2 regions of the Gordonia polyisoprenivorans genome follow, and region 2 is predicted to be linked to the other one. Evidence: riboswitches for the same ligand, from Rfam matches in the RefSeq annotation. Region 2 holds a riboswitch; the other holds the start of a gene.

Region 1 (6,189 bases), 1.2 Mb from region 2:
CGCGCGGAGTTGTACGGTCCCGCGTCGTCGATCGGGACGACCTTGACCGGCACACCGAAGGTGGAGGCGTGGATCACGTAGCCGTCGCCGACGTACATGCCCACATGCGTGGCGTCGGGGTAATAAATGATGAGGTCGCCGGGCTGCAGATCCTGGCGCGAGACCGGGGTGCCGCCGGCGAGTTGCGCCTCACTGGATCGTGGCAGGAGCTTGCCCGCCTGCTTGAACGCCCACACCATCAGGCCCGAGCAGTCGAACGAGTCGGGACCGGTCGCGCCCCATACATACGGGTCGCCGATGCGGGTCAGCGCGGCCTGGACGGCGACGAGTGCGGGGGCGGTTCCGCGGGGTACGGCTGCGGGGTCGAAGTCGAAGCGCGGGCCGGCGAGCGCGGCGAGCTGCTTGCCGGTCAGGCTCGCATAGATCACCCGGATCTGTGCGGCCTGCAGTTGCAGTTCGGCCTGCTTCTTCTGTAGATCGCCGCGTACACGCTCGGCGTCGGAGACCGCGCGGGTGGCCGTCGATGCCGTCGAATTCGCGGCGTCGCGGTCCGAGACGGTCTGGGCGCGCACCTTCTTCAGCGCCGCCAGATCGGCGGCGGCGCGACGCGAGACCATCTCCAACCCGGACATCTGGTCGAGCAGGGTCTGGGGCGAGTTGCTGGTGAGGACGGCATAGAGCCGGTTGGAGCGACCGCCCATGTAACTGATGCGCACGAGGGAGTCGAAGCGTGTCTGCAACTCGTTCAACGAGACCTGGGAGCGGTCGAGTGAACTCTGCGCGGCGGCGGCGGCCTTCTTGGACTGGGCGACGATGCCACGCTGCTTGTCGTACTCGATCTGGGCGTTGTGCATCTGTTCGGCCGAGGTCTCGGCTTCACGGCTCAGCGAGGTGTATCGCGCAAGCAGTTGATCCGCCGATTGCGGCGGGTCGGCCACGGCGTGTGGCGTCCCGAACACCGCGCCGATCTGCGTCACCGCGACCGCGATCACCGCGATCAAGGTGATCAACGCCAGGCGTGCCGATCGGTTGGGACCGATTGCCGATCCGGCTCCCACGATTGTCACCACATTCCCCTTGCACTTCCCCACCGACCCGGGCTCGTCACCTCTGCCTCGACCGGGGCGTCGTAGTCCTCGACGCGTTCGGGCGAATCGCGCAGTGCGCGATCCGCCCGAATACATGCTCACACGTTCTCACCGAGACCGGGATCAGTATCGGCGAACCCCGGTCAGCGACCATGCCTTGACCGACGCCTTCTGCACCGGGACACCCTCGGTGGAGGCGTGGATGAACTGGCCGTTGCCGATGTAGAGACCGGCATGGCTGCCGCCGTTGAAGATCAGGACGTCGCCGGGCTGCGCGTCGGCGTAGTTCACCGCGCGTCCACCGCCCAGCTGGCCGTAGCTGTCGCGCGGGATCGTCTTGCCGGCCTGCTGGTAGGACCAGTAGACGAGGCCGGAGCAATCGAAGGCATTGGGGCCGGCGGCGCCATACACGTAGGGCGCGCCGATCTTGGTTTCCGCGGCACGAACGGCCTTTTCTGCAGCACTCTGCACCGGGGCGGTGATACCGCCACCACCCGGGCGGAACTGGTTCGGAACCTGATTCTGATCGATGCCGGGCACCGTGAACTTGCCGAGATTCGGGATCTCGATGGTCGCACTGGGCGCCGGAGCCGGTGCGGCGAGGGCCGGACCTGCGGCTACGGCGAGCGAGCCGACGGTCAGCGAGCCCGCGATCATCGCCTTCTTGGCGATGCCTCCGCGATTCGGCTGTTCCAAACGATGTTTGGCCACGAAACGAGTTCTCCTTTGGTTCTCCCTTGACCGCCTACCGAGTTAGCTGTCGGGTTCGGGCCGAGAGAATGGCCCTACGCGATCCGGACACAGTCGTGTCCAGGGCGCGACTCACCCCAATTCGGATTGCTCCGAAAATGTGTGGTTCCCCGGTTCGTCCGTCGGACGATTGAGCGGTGATCTCCCCAGACCGCTTCGGTTTGAAGCGGGACGCTCTGCGAAGGTCTCGGAAAGGTTACGAAATCGGATGCGGGTCTGTCCACTAGGGGACAAAGGGCCCGATTCGCGGTGACGGCTAACCCGCCCGCAGAATCCGCAGACCCGGGCGCGAAGCGGGTCCGCACGCAGGGCCGATGGCGAGTTTTGCCGATCGTGCAGACTCCGTGCTCACCATCGAAGCGGCGGCGAACACATCGACCGCAGAGCAGATCTCGGCGTCGGAATCCCCCACCTCACGGACCACCCGCCGACCACCGAGATCATCCCCATCACCGCTGGTCACAGGCTCTACGAAGAGGTTCATCATGCAGCCGTCACACGCGCGGTGACGGCCCGGGCAGCTGGCGCAGTCGATGTACATTGTGATCTCCATCTCACTTGCTGTCTCTGGACGTGTCGGCGGGCGATTCATCCCGGTCTGCCCGACCCGGCCCGTTGCGCAACGGGCCGGGCGAGCTCCGGTGTCGACCACCGCAGCCGACAGTAGAAGTGACCACCGACAGAATCGTCGCGTCGGCATCGACAGGGCTCGAGAGCACACCCATCTCAGCAGTCACTCGCACCCCAACCGAGGCTGTCGGAGGGTCGAACTAGTGTTCGCGGCGTGGTGGTTGATACGGCTCAGCTCTCCTTCGCCGACCTCGGCGCAGGAGCGGACGGCACCGACGACGCGGGATTCGGCGAGCAGTCCCTGTTCGATACGACGATCGTGGTCGTCGACCTGGAGACGACCGGGGGCGATCCGGCCCGCGACGCCATCACCGAGATCGGCGCGGTGAAGGTGCGCGGCGGCGAGGTGCTCGGTGAGTTCGCGACCCTCGTCGACCCACAACGGTCGATCCCACCGCAGATCGTCGCCCTGACCGGGATCACGAGCGCGATGGTCTACGACGCCCCACAGATCGGTGAGGTGCTGTCCTCCTTCATCGAGTTCGCGCGCGGGTGCCTGCTGGTGGCCCACAACGCGCGCTTCGACATGGGATTCCTGCGCCACAACGCCACGCGGCTGGACATGGCGTGGCCCTTTCACACCAGCTTGTGCACCGTCCGGCTGGCGCGCCGGGTGCTGACCCGCGACGAGGCCCCCACCGTCCGCCTCAGCGCTCTCGCCGACCTGTTCGACGTCTCGGTACGCCCGACGCACCGGGCCCTCGACGACGCCCGCGCCACCGTCGAGGTCCTCCATCGGCTCCTCGAGCGCATCGGAAATCAGGGGGTGCGGACCTACGCCGACCTGACCGCCTATCTCCCCCGTGGGAACCCCCGTCTGCGCGCCAAACGCCATCTCGCCGAAGGACTTCCGTCACGACCGGGGGTCTACCTGTTTCGCGGACCGTCCGCCGAGGTGCTCTACGTGGGCACCGCTACGGATCTGCGACGCCGGGTGATGTCGTATTTCAACGGATCCGACCCACGACCCCGGATCGCCGAGATGGTGAACCTCGCCGTCCGCGTCGACCACGTCGAATGTGCCCACGCACTCGAGGCCGGGGTCCGCGAACTGCGATTGATCCTGGCGCACACGCCCGCCTACAACCGGCGCTCCACCCGCCCACACCGCGGCTGGTGGATCACGCTGACCGGCGAACGATTTCCCCGACTGCAGATCACCCGGACCCCCGGCACCGATTCCGTCGGACCGGTGGCCAATCGCACCCGCGCCGCCGAGATCGCCGAGCTGATCTCCCGAGCCGCCGGACTGCGCACCTGTCGGGCCCGAATGCCGGTCGCCGCGACACATCACTGGTGCCGGACCCCCGCCGACGGTGGCGATGCCCTGGGCGGGTGCGCCGCGGCCACCGACCGTCCGTTGACGGTCACCGACTACGTCGGCCGGGTACAGGCCACCCACGACCTTCTCTCCGGTCGCGACTCGGCCATGTTGTCGGGGCTCATCGACGAACTCGACCGCCTCACCGACGCGCAGATGTTCGAGACCGCGGCGCGTCACCGCGACCGGGTCGCCGCGACCATCGACACGCTGGCACGCTGTCAGCGGCTCTCGGCGCTGTGCCGGATCGCCGAGATCGTCGTCGCCCGGACCGACGGCGCGGGAGGATGGGAATTGGCCGTGATCCGGCACGGCCGGCTCGCGTCGGCCGGACATGCCCGACGGGGAGTGGCCCCCATGCCGGTCGTCGACGCGTTGATCGCCTCCGCGGAGACGGTGCTGCCCGGGGAGGGGCCGCTGCTGGGTGCGTCCCCGGAGGAATCGGCACTGCTCCACCGGTGGCTGGGCGAGCCGGGCGTGCGAATCGTCGCGAGCTCCGAGGGTTTCGCGTCGCCGGTCGGATCGGCGGCGCGCCGCGGCGACTGGGCCGCCACGGCCCGCTCGGCCGCCGAGACCGCCATGCCTCGACGCCGGACCCGGACGCCCGCACCGCCTCCGAAGGCCGTGGCGCAGCACGCAAAGCCGCTACGGGCCGGTGGGATCCACGCCCTAAGCTGATGCCATGATCACCGCCATCGTCCTCATCCACGCCGACGTTCACCGCATCCCGGAGACCGCGCAGGCGGTCGCCGACATCAGCGGCGTCGCCGAGGTGTACTCGTGTGCCGGCGACGTCGATCTCATCGCCAAGATCAAGGTGCGCGATCACGCCGAGATCGCCGACGTGGTGACCGGCCGGATCAACCGGCTACCGGGGGTGACCCATACCGCCACCCACATCGCCTTCCGCAGCTATTCCAGCTCGGAGGTCGAGGGCGGCTTCTCCATCGGCGAGGAGTAACGCGCTACGGCCGGCCGGCCAGCTCCTGTGAGCGGGCGGCCCACCGATCGAGTAGCGCGGCCGCGGCGCCGGAATCGATGACGGCTTCGGCGCGTGCCTTCGCCGACACCATCGCCGCGGTGAGGCTTTCGACGCCGTAGGCCTCGGTCATCTCCGCCGACACGATGGCGCCCGCGGCGTTGAGGACCACCGCGTCCCGGACCGGGCCCCGTGCCCCGGCGAACAGGTCGCGGGCGATCGCGGCGTTGGCGACGGCGTCTCCCCCCTGCAGCGCCGACAGCTCCACGAGCTCGATACCGAGTTCACGCGGATCGAGGGTGAGTTCGACGACCCGGCCGCCGACGACCTGCCACACCGTCGAGGTGCTTGTTGTCGTCAGTTCGTCGAGTCCGTCGTCACCCCGGACGACGAGCACGGCCGCCCCTCGTTCGGCGAAGGCCTCGGCGAGCACGGGTGCGAGGTCGGCGAAGGCACAGCCGACCAGCCCGCGGGAGGGTCGGGCGGGGTTCGTCAGCGGCCCGAGCACGTTGAACACCGTGGGGATACCGATCTCCCTGCGCGGCGGCCCGGTGAAACGGAACGCCGGATGGAACACCGGCGCGAAGCAGAATCCGATACCCAATTCGTCGACGCAACGTTCGACGTCGCCCGCGCCCAGGCCGATCGACACGCCGAGCGCCTCGAGGACGTCGGCGCCACCACTCTTCGACGACGCGGCGCGATTGCCGTGTTTGACCACGGCGACGCCGGCCGCGGCGATGACGACGGCGGTCATGGTGGAGATGTTGACGGTGTGGGAACGGTCGCCGCCGGTGCCGACCACGTCGATGGCCGGCCGGGACACGGTCACCGGTACCGCGTGCTCGAGCATCGCCGCGGCCAGCCCGCGCAACTCGGCGGGCGCTGCGCCCTTCATCTTGACCCCGACCCCGAAGGCCGCGATCTGGGCTCCTGTCGCCCCGTCGGTCATGATCTCGTTCATCGCCCAGGCCGCTTCGTCGACGGTCAGGTCGATGCCGTCGGTGACCCGGCCGAGGATCTGCGGCCACGTGTACGTCTGCGCGCTGCTCACCCCAAGAACTGTAGGGCCGACCCGACACTCCCCGGGCGTGGGGCCCACCCCACGTCCCGGCCGCTCACCCGCTTGTTCGCCCGCCCGAGTGGTCCGTCTTCCCGGCACGTTGCAGCACCTGCCACCCCACCGCGCGGCCGCCGTGCCGCGACCCGAGACTGGCCATCCTCGAACGCTCCTGCGACAGGTGCAGTGCATCGACGAGTTGCACCCGCGCCAGCACCAGCGCCTCGTGCCCATCCGGCACCGGGCCGTCGTGCTCCTGAAGAACCGGCCGGTACCCGTCGAGCGCGGCGACCGCGATGGCGTCGGACACCCGCGAGATCGGCAGAACCAGATGATGACGGACCACGGCCTGATCCTGCGG
Region 2 (6,189 bases):
CGGTCGGTGCGGGCGCGCCGAACGGTGCCGATTGATACGGCGAATTCGGTTGCGACGGTGGATTGTTGGCGACAGTCGGACCGCCCGGCGCGTAGCCGCCGGGCATCGGGGACGGAGTCTGGCCGGGGTAGGACGGGTTCTGATTTGCCGCCGGGTTCGGATGCGAGGGGCTCGGATGCGACGGCGGCGGTGTCGAATAGGACGGCGGCGGTGTCGGCTGCGACGGTGGCACGGTGGGCTGGGAGTACGGCCGGTTTGCCCCGACGAAAGGTCCTGCCGCCGGGTTCGACTGGTGCGGTGCCGGTGTGGGGTTACCCCGACCCTCGAATGCTTGACCCCGCCCGTCGAATGCTTGACGCAGCGCAGTCGAGAACGACCGGCAGTCGGGGTAGCGCTCGGCGGGATTCTTCGACAATGCCTTCGCGATCACCGGATCGAGGGCGCCGAGGTCGGGGCGTAGCGAGCTGATCGGCGGGATCTGTTTGGTCAGATGCGCCATGACCAGCGCCGAGGGCGTGGTGGTGGTGAACGGGGCCTGCCCGGTCAGGAGCTGGAAGACGGTGCACGCCAACGAATACTGGTCGGAGGAGGCCGATGCGTCGTGGCCTTCGATCACCTCGGGCGCACAGTAGGCCAGCGTGCCGATGAAGGCGCTCGTCGCGGTCAGCGACGTCGAGTTGACGAGTTTGGCGATGCCGAAGTCCAGGACGGTGACCCGGGCGATCTGACCGTGTTCGTCGCGGCTGACGAAGATGTTGGCCGGTTTGACGTCGCGGTGGATGATGTTGCGCCGGTGGGCGTAATCGAGGGCGTCGGCGACACGGGTGGTCACCTCGATCACGTCCGACGGGGAGATCGCACCATGGGTGAGGTCGGCGCCCTCGAGGTAGTTCATGGTGAACCACGGGGTGCCGTCGGTGTTGATGCCGTACTGGTGGATCGAGATGATGCTGGGGTGATCGAGCGCCGCGGTGGTGCGCGCCTCGTTGGTGAAGCGCCGCTGGAAGTCGGGGTCGTGCGCACCGGCCAGCGAGATGACCTTCAGGGCTTCCCGTCGCAGCAACTGCGGGTTCTCGACGAGGTACACCTCACCCATCCCGCCCGAACCCAGCAGGGACACCACCTTGTATCCGGCGACCTGCGAACCTGGACTCAGAGGCACGATTCTTCCTTTGATCGGGGGTGGACCGCTGGCCTGTGACCTTACCCAACGTGCTCTGAGATCGGCCTTCTTATCATTCGAACGATGGGCCCACGACGTGGCGTCGGGGCTGATGACGACGCGGGTGTCGGGGGTGATGACGTGGACGTCGGTGACCAAACGGTGAGCGTGCCGCGTGCCGCGGAGGTCGCCGTGGCACAATATGCGCGTGGCTGAGAGCAATTCGAAGAAGCACTACGTGGACAACGGCTGGCCGAAGGCCTCCGACGGCGACGGTCCCGAGCACGCGGTCTCGGAGTTCGCGGCCGCTCTGCCCGGCGCGTTGTCCCCGTTCGGCGAGGTGGAGTTCCCACTTCCGGCCGACGAGGTCAACTACATCAACCCCAAGACGGTCATCAACCGCTGAGCGCGGTGACCGAGTGCTTGCGGTGACCGATCCGCAGTCCGCTGCCCGGTTGTCCCACGTCGACGACTCGGGTACGGCCCGCATGGTCGATGTGGGGGACAAGTCGGTCACCCACCGCCGCGCCGTTGCCGGCGGCACCTTTCGTACCAGCACCACCGTCATCGACCTGCTGACCTCGTCGTCGCTGCCGAAGGGTGACGTTCTCGCCACCGCGCGGATCGCCGGGATCATGGCGGCCAAACGCACCGATTCACTCATCCCGCTCTGTCATCAGCTGGCGCTGTCGTCGGTCGACGTCGACTTCACGATCGGCGCCGACCACATCGACGTGACGGCCTCGGTCACCACCGCGGGCCGGACCGGCGTGGAGATGGAGGCGCTGACCGCGGTGGCGGTGGCCGGACTCACGCTGCACGACATGGTCAAGGCCGTCGACCGCCACGCCCGCATGGACGGAATCCGGCTGCTCGAGAAGTCCGGCGGACGGTCCGGGGACTGGCACCGAGAAGACGACGGCGGGACTCACACCGACCCCGGGACGCAACCATGAGCACGCAGCGCGTCGCGCGGATCGTCGTCGCCTCCACCCGGGCCTCCCGTGGTGCCTATCCCGATCGCACGGGCCCGATCATCGCCGAGTGGCTCGCCGACCACGGGTTTTCTGTCGACGAGCTCGACGTCGTCGCCGACGGCCCGCCGGTGGGTGACGCGATCCGGGCCGCGATCTACGCCGACGTCGACCTCGTCCTCACCACCGGTGGAACCGGGCTCGCCCCGACCGACCGGACTCCCGAACAAACCCGGCCGCTGCTCGACATCGAGATCCCCGGTCTCGCCGACGCCATCCGCACCGCCGGGCTGCCGCAGGTACCGACCGCGGTGCTCTCCCGCGGCACCGCCGGGGTCGCCGGCACCACGCTGGTGGTCAATCTGCCCGGCTCGACCGGCGGTGTGCGCGACGGCCTTTCGGTCCTCGCCACCGTCGTCGACCACGCTCTCGACCAGATTCGCGGCGGCGACCACTGATGCTGGGCTGTCGCTGATGCCGGGCTGTCGCGGATGAGCGCTGCCACTCCGGTGGAGGTGTACACGACGGTGAGCGTCGATCCGATCGCACTCGCCGACCACGAGGCCCGCGTCGTCGTGGCTGCCGACGGACACGCCGGCGCGGTCGTGGGGTTCGTCGGCGCGGTCCGCGACCACGACGGCGGCCGCACGGTGACGAGCCTGTCGTATTCGGCGCATCCGGACGCCCCGCGCGTGCTCACCGAGGTCGTTTCCGAGATCTGTGCGGCCACCGACGGCGTCCGGGCGGTCGCGGTCTCCCATCGGGTGGGTGATCTGTCGGTCGGCGACGTCGCCTTCGTCGTCGCCGTGGCCGCCGATCACCGCGCCGAGGCGTTCGCGTTGTGCGCGCGACTCGTCGATGAGGTCAAGGCGCGCATACCGGTGTGGAAACACCAGTTCTTCGGCGACGGAACCGACGAGTGGGTCGGGTCGGCCTGATCACGGTCACCATCTGATACCGGCCACCACCGACACAGCCCCCGACAATTGGAAAAGGGCCCCGCACGGCGTCGAGCAACGTGCGGGGCCCTTCGTCAGGGCTGAACCGATCGGGTTCAGGGGAGCGGGACGAGTCCCTTGTTCTCGTTGAACAGGCGCAGCTGATCCGGGGTGAGCTGGTAGCCGCTGTCCTTGGCGGCCTTGAGCAGGTTCTGCACCTCCGGGCTGACGCCGGCCTGGCTGACCTGATCGATCGCCTGGTCGGTGCTGGTGGCGTTCGGGGTGTTCGCGAGACCCTTGGCGGGCGCCTGGGGCGCATCCAGACGCGGGGTGTCGGCGGGGGCGGTGCGCGGGGTGGCGCCCGACAACCCGGTGCCGCAGACCGGCCATGCGCCCTTGCCCTGGGTGGCCAGGACTCGCTCGGCGACGGTGATCTGCTGCTCCTTGGAGGCCTGGTCGGCGCTCGGTGCGAACTGGGTGCCACCGTTGGCCGCCCACGTGCTCGGGCTGAACTGGAGTCCACCCTGGTAGCCGTTGCCGGTGTTGATGGCCCAGTTGCCACCGGACTCGCACTGGGCGACCTGATCCCACTCGGAATCGGAGGCGGCATGTGCCGAGCCGGTGCCCAGCAGGGCCGCGCCGCCGCCGAGAACGGCTCCGGTCAGCGCGATCTTCGCGAAGGTCTTGGTTGCGGTGGTGGTCGACGGCTTGCGGTGACGTCCGGACATAAGTCGAATTACCTCTCTCCACGCGCCTGCGAGGTCAGCTGTCGGGTTCGAGCGAGAGGTGCTCGGTCACGATCGCCGTGCGGCGACCGGACTTAACCCCAAGGGCGTCTGTCGACGTCCGTTCTTCCTTGCGGAAGAGGGTGGGTCCCCCGTCCTCGTTCCAAGATGTGTGCTCGTCATTCCACCGGAGGAACGAGGCTCGGCGCGACCGGTGGAAATCTTGGTGTGTTGTTTGCTGTGCTGTGACCTTCTGTGAAGGACGCTTCGTACAGTACGACGTCTGAGAGCGGGAATCACCCCGTCCTGACAACCCATTTTCCGCGTGCCGGTGGGCCTTTGGGCCCTGTTTCGGTGTCCGTGCAGTTCACGGGCATGACGCCCGGTTTGTGTCCATCTCGTTATTGACTCGTTATGTGATCAACGTCACAAGCGAGCCGGGTGTGTCAACCCCCGGCAAACGGGGGGAGAACGTCGATCGTGTGCGTCGGACCGAGGCGACGCGTGCGGTCGCACAGCGCGATCTCGTCGCGCAGATACGAGCACCGCTCCAACACCCGCGCCAACTCCGGATTGTCGGCTGCCAGAATGTGTTCGAGCTCACCGAGGGTGATGTTCTCTGCAATGTCCAGCACGTCGGATTCGGTCTTCGCGGCGGCGGACGCGGCAGCGAAATAACGGACCGTCACACGCATCCGCTCAGCCCCCGATCGCCGACATCGGACGGTCCGGCTGGCGGAATCCGGCGGTGTTGACCGCGTGCCCGGCCCGTTTGGCCCAGGCGTTCTCCCGCCACATTTGCGCGATCCGGCGATCGACGTCGAGCTCGTCGTCACCACCGCCCCGCAGCACGGGCATCAGCGAGGTCTCGGTATCGGCGAACAAGCAGTTGCGCAGCGCCCCGTCCGCGGTCAGCCGGGTCCGGTCGCAGTCACCGCAGAACGGACGCGTCACCGACGCGATGACGCCGATGCGCGCAGGTGCTCCGCGGGCGTCGGTGTGGCCATCGACGAGGAAGGTCTCCGCAGGCGCACCGCCACGCGGCACGATGTCGGGGCGCAATCGGAGATGGGCCGACATCACGTCGAGGATCTCCGTCGCGGTGACCATCCGCGACCGATCCCACCGATGTCCGGCATCGAGCGGCATCTGCTCGATGATCCGCAGCTGATATCCGGCGTCGAGGCAGAACCGGGCGAGGTCGACCAGTCCGGCCAGGTCCCGACGATCCGGGACGACCGCGTTGACCTTGATCGGATACAACCCCGCGCGACGGGCGGCGTCGAGGCCGGCGAGGACGTCGGGCAGCCGGTTACGTCGGGTGATCTCGGCGAACCGGGCGGGATCGACGGTGTCCAGCGAGACATTGATGCGCGTCAACCCGGCCTCGACGAGACCGGCGGCACGGCGCGTCAACCCGAGGCCGTTGGTCGTCATCGCGATCTCCGGGCGCTGCGGCAGCGAGGTGACGGCAGCGATGATGTCCTCGAGATCACGGCGCAGCAGCGGCTCGCCGCCGGTGAACCGGACGGTGCGGATGCCGAGGTCGGCCACCGCGATCCGCAGCACCCGGATGAACTCGGCGGTGGTCATCACCGACTCGGTCGGCAACCAGTCGAGGCCCTCGGCGGGCATGCAGTAGTCGCAGCGCAGATTGCAGCGGTCGGTCACCGACACCCGCAGGTCGGTGGCCACCCGTCCGAACGTGTCACGCAGCGGCCCGGACGTGGGTGCGGTCGACGCCCCGGACCGCGACTCGTCGGCGGAGCGTGTCAGCACCGACGGGAGCGGCAGGCCCAGGTCGACGACGGTCATCGCCGCGTGGGGTCGTCGTCGGGTATCCGTGCCTGCAGAGCACGAAAAGTGCTGGCGTGGAACACGAGTGGCTCGACCTCCGGGTCGGCGTCGAGGCGCCGGATGCGCAGCAGCACCAGCAGGTGATCGCCGGCGGGGATCTCACTTTCGATCGTGCACGACAGGTGAGCGGCCGCGCCCGGGATGAACAGGGCTCCGTCGTCGGAGCCGAGCGGCTCGATACCGTCGAACCGTCGCGGTGCCGGACCGGCGAGCTGGCGGCACAACTGCGCCTGGTCGTGGGCGAACACGCTGACACCGACGGTCCCGGCATCACGCAGCCGCGGCCACGTCGTCGAGGTGTTCTGCACGCACACGCTCACCAGCGGCGGATCCAGCGACACCGACGTGAACGCGCTCGCGGCCATCCCGACCAGTTCCGGGCCGGCCGAGTCCGTGGGCTCGGAGGACTCGTGGGACTCCGAGGACTCGGGCGCGCCACGATGGCAGCAGACCGCGACCACCCCGGACGGAAAACAGCTGTACGCCCGTTTCAGCGCACCCTCGTCCGATGCCGGCGCGAGAGCGGCGTGGGT

What was found. A riboswitch is a leader RNA that binds a small molecule or an ion and turns the genes downstream of it on or off. The one in region 2 is predicted to bind cyclic di-AMP.
Region 1: it holds a riboswitch for cyclic di-AMP, as region 2 does, so the genes downstream of both, J6U32_RS18680 (C40 family peptidase) here and J6U32_RS23995 (transglycosylase family protein) in region 2, are expected to answer to the same signal.

What each region holds. Positions count from the first base shown of each region.
Region 1 covers NZ_CP072203.1:4,142,001-4,148,189, forward strand. The annotation lists gene J6U32_RS18675 (NlpC/P60 family protein) at 1-1,070, opposite strand, end outside; gene J6U32_RS18680 (C40 family peptidase) at 1,212-1,799, opposite strand; cyclic di-AMP (ydaO/yuaA leader) riboswitch at 1,816-1,985, opposite strand; gene J6U32_RS18685 (DEDD exonuclease domain-containing protein) at 2,623-4,467, shown strand; gene J6U32_RS18690 (Lrp/AsnC family transcriptional regulator) at 4,472-4,750, shown strand; gene trpD (anthranilate phosphoribosyltransferase) at 4,755-5,822, opposite strand; gene J6U32_RS18700 (hypothetical protein) at 5,887-6,189, opposite strand, start outside.
Region 2 covers NZ_CP072203.1:5,354,346-5,360,534, reverse strand. The annotation lists gene J6U32_RS24020 (protein kinase domain-containing protein) at 1-1,162, opposite strand, end outside; gene J6U32_RS24015 (hypothetical protein) at 1,365-1,568, shown strand; gene moaC (cyclic pyranopterin monophosphate synthase MoaC) at 1,582-2,118, shown strand; gene J6U32_RS24005 (MogA/MoaB family molybdenum cofactor biosynthesis protein) at 2,115-2,594, shown strand; gene J6U32_RS24000 (molybdenum cofactor biosynthesis protein MoaE) at 2,628-3,074, shown strand; gene J6U32_RS23995 (transglycosylase family protein) at 3,191-3,802, opposite strand; cyclic di-AMP (ydaO/yuaA leader) riboswitch at 3,810-3,984, opposite strand; gene J6U32_RS23990 (MoaD/ThiS family protein) at 4,246-4,494, opposite strand; gene moaA (GTP 3',8-cyclase MoaA) at 4,499-5,614, opposite strand; gene J6U32_RS23980 (flavin reductase family protein) at 5,611-6,189, opposite strand, start outside.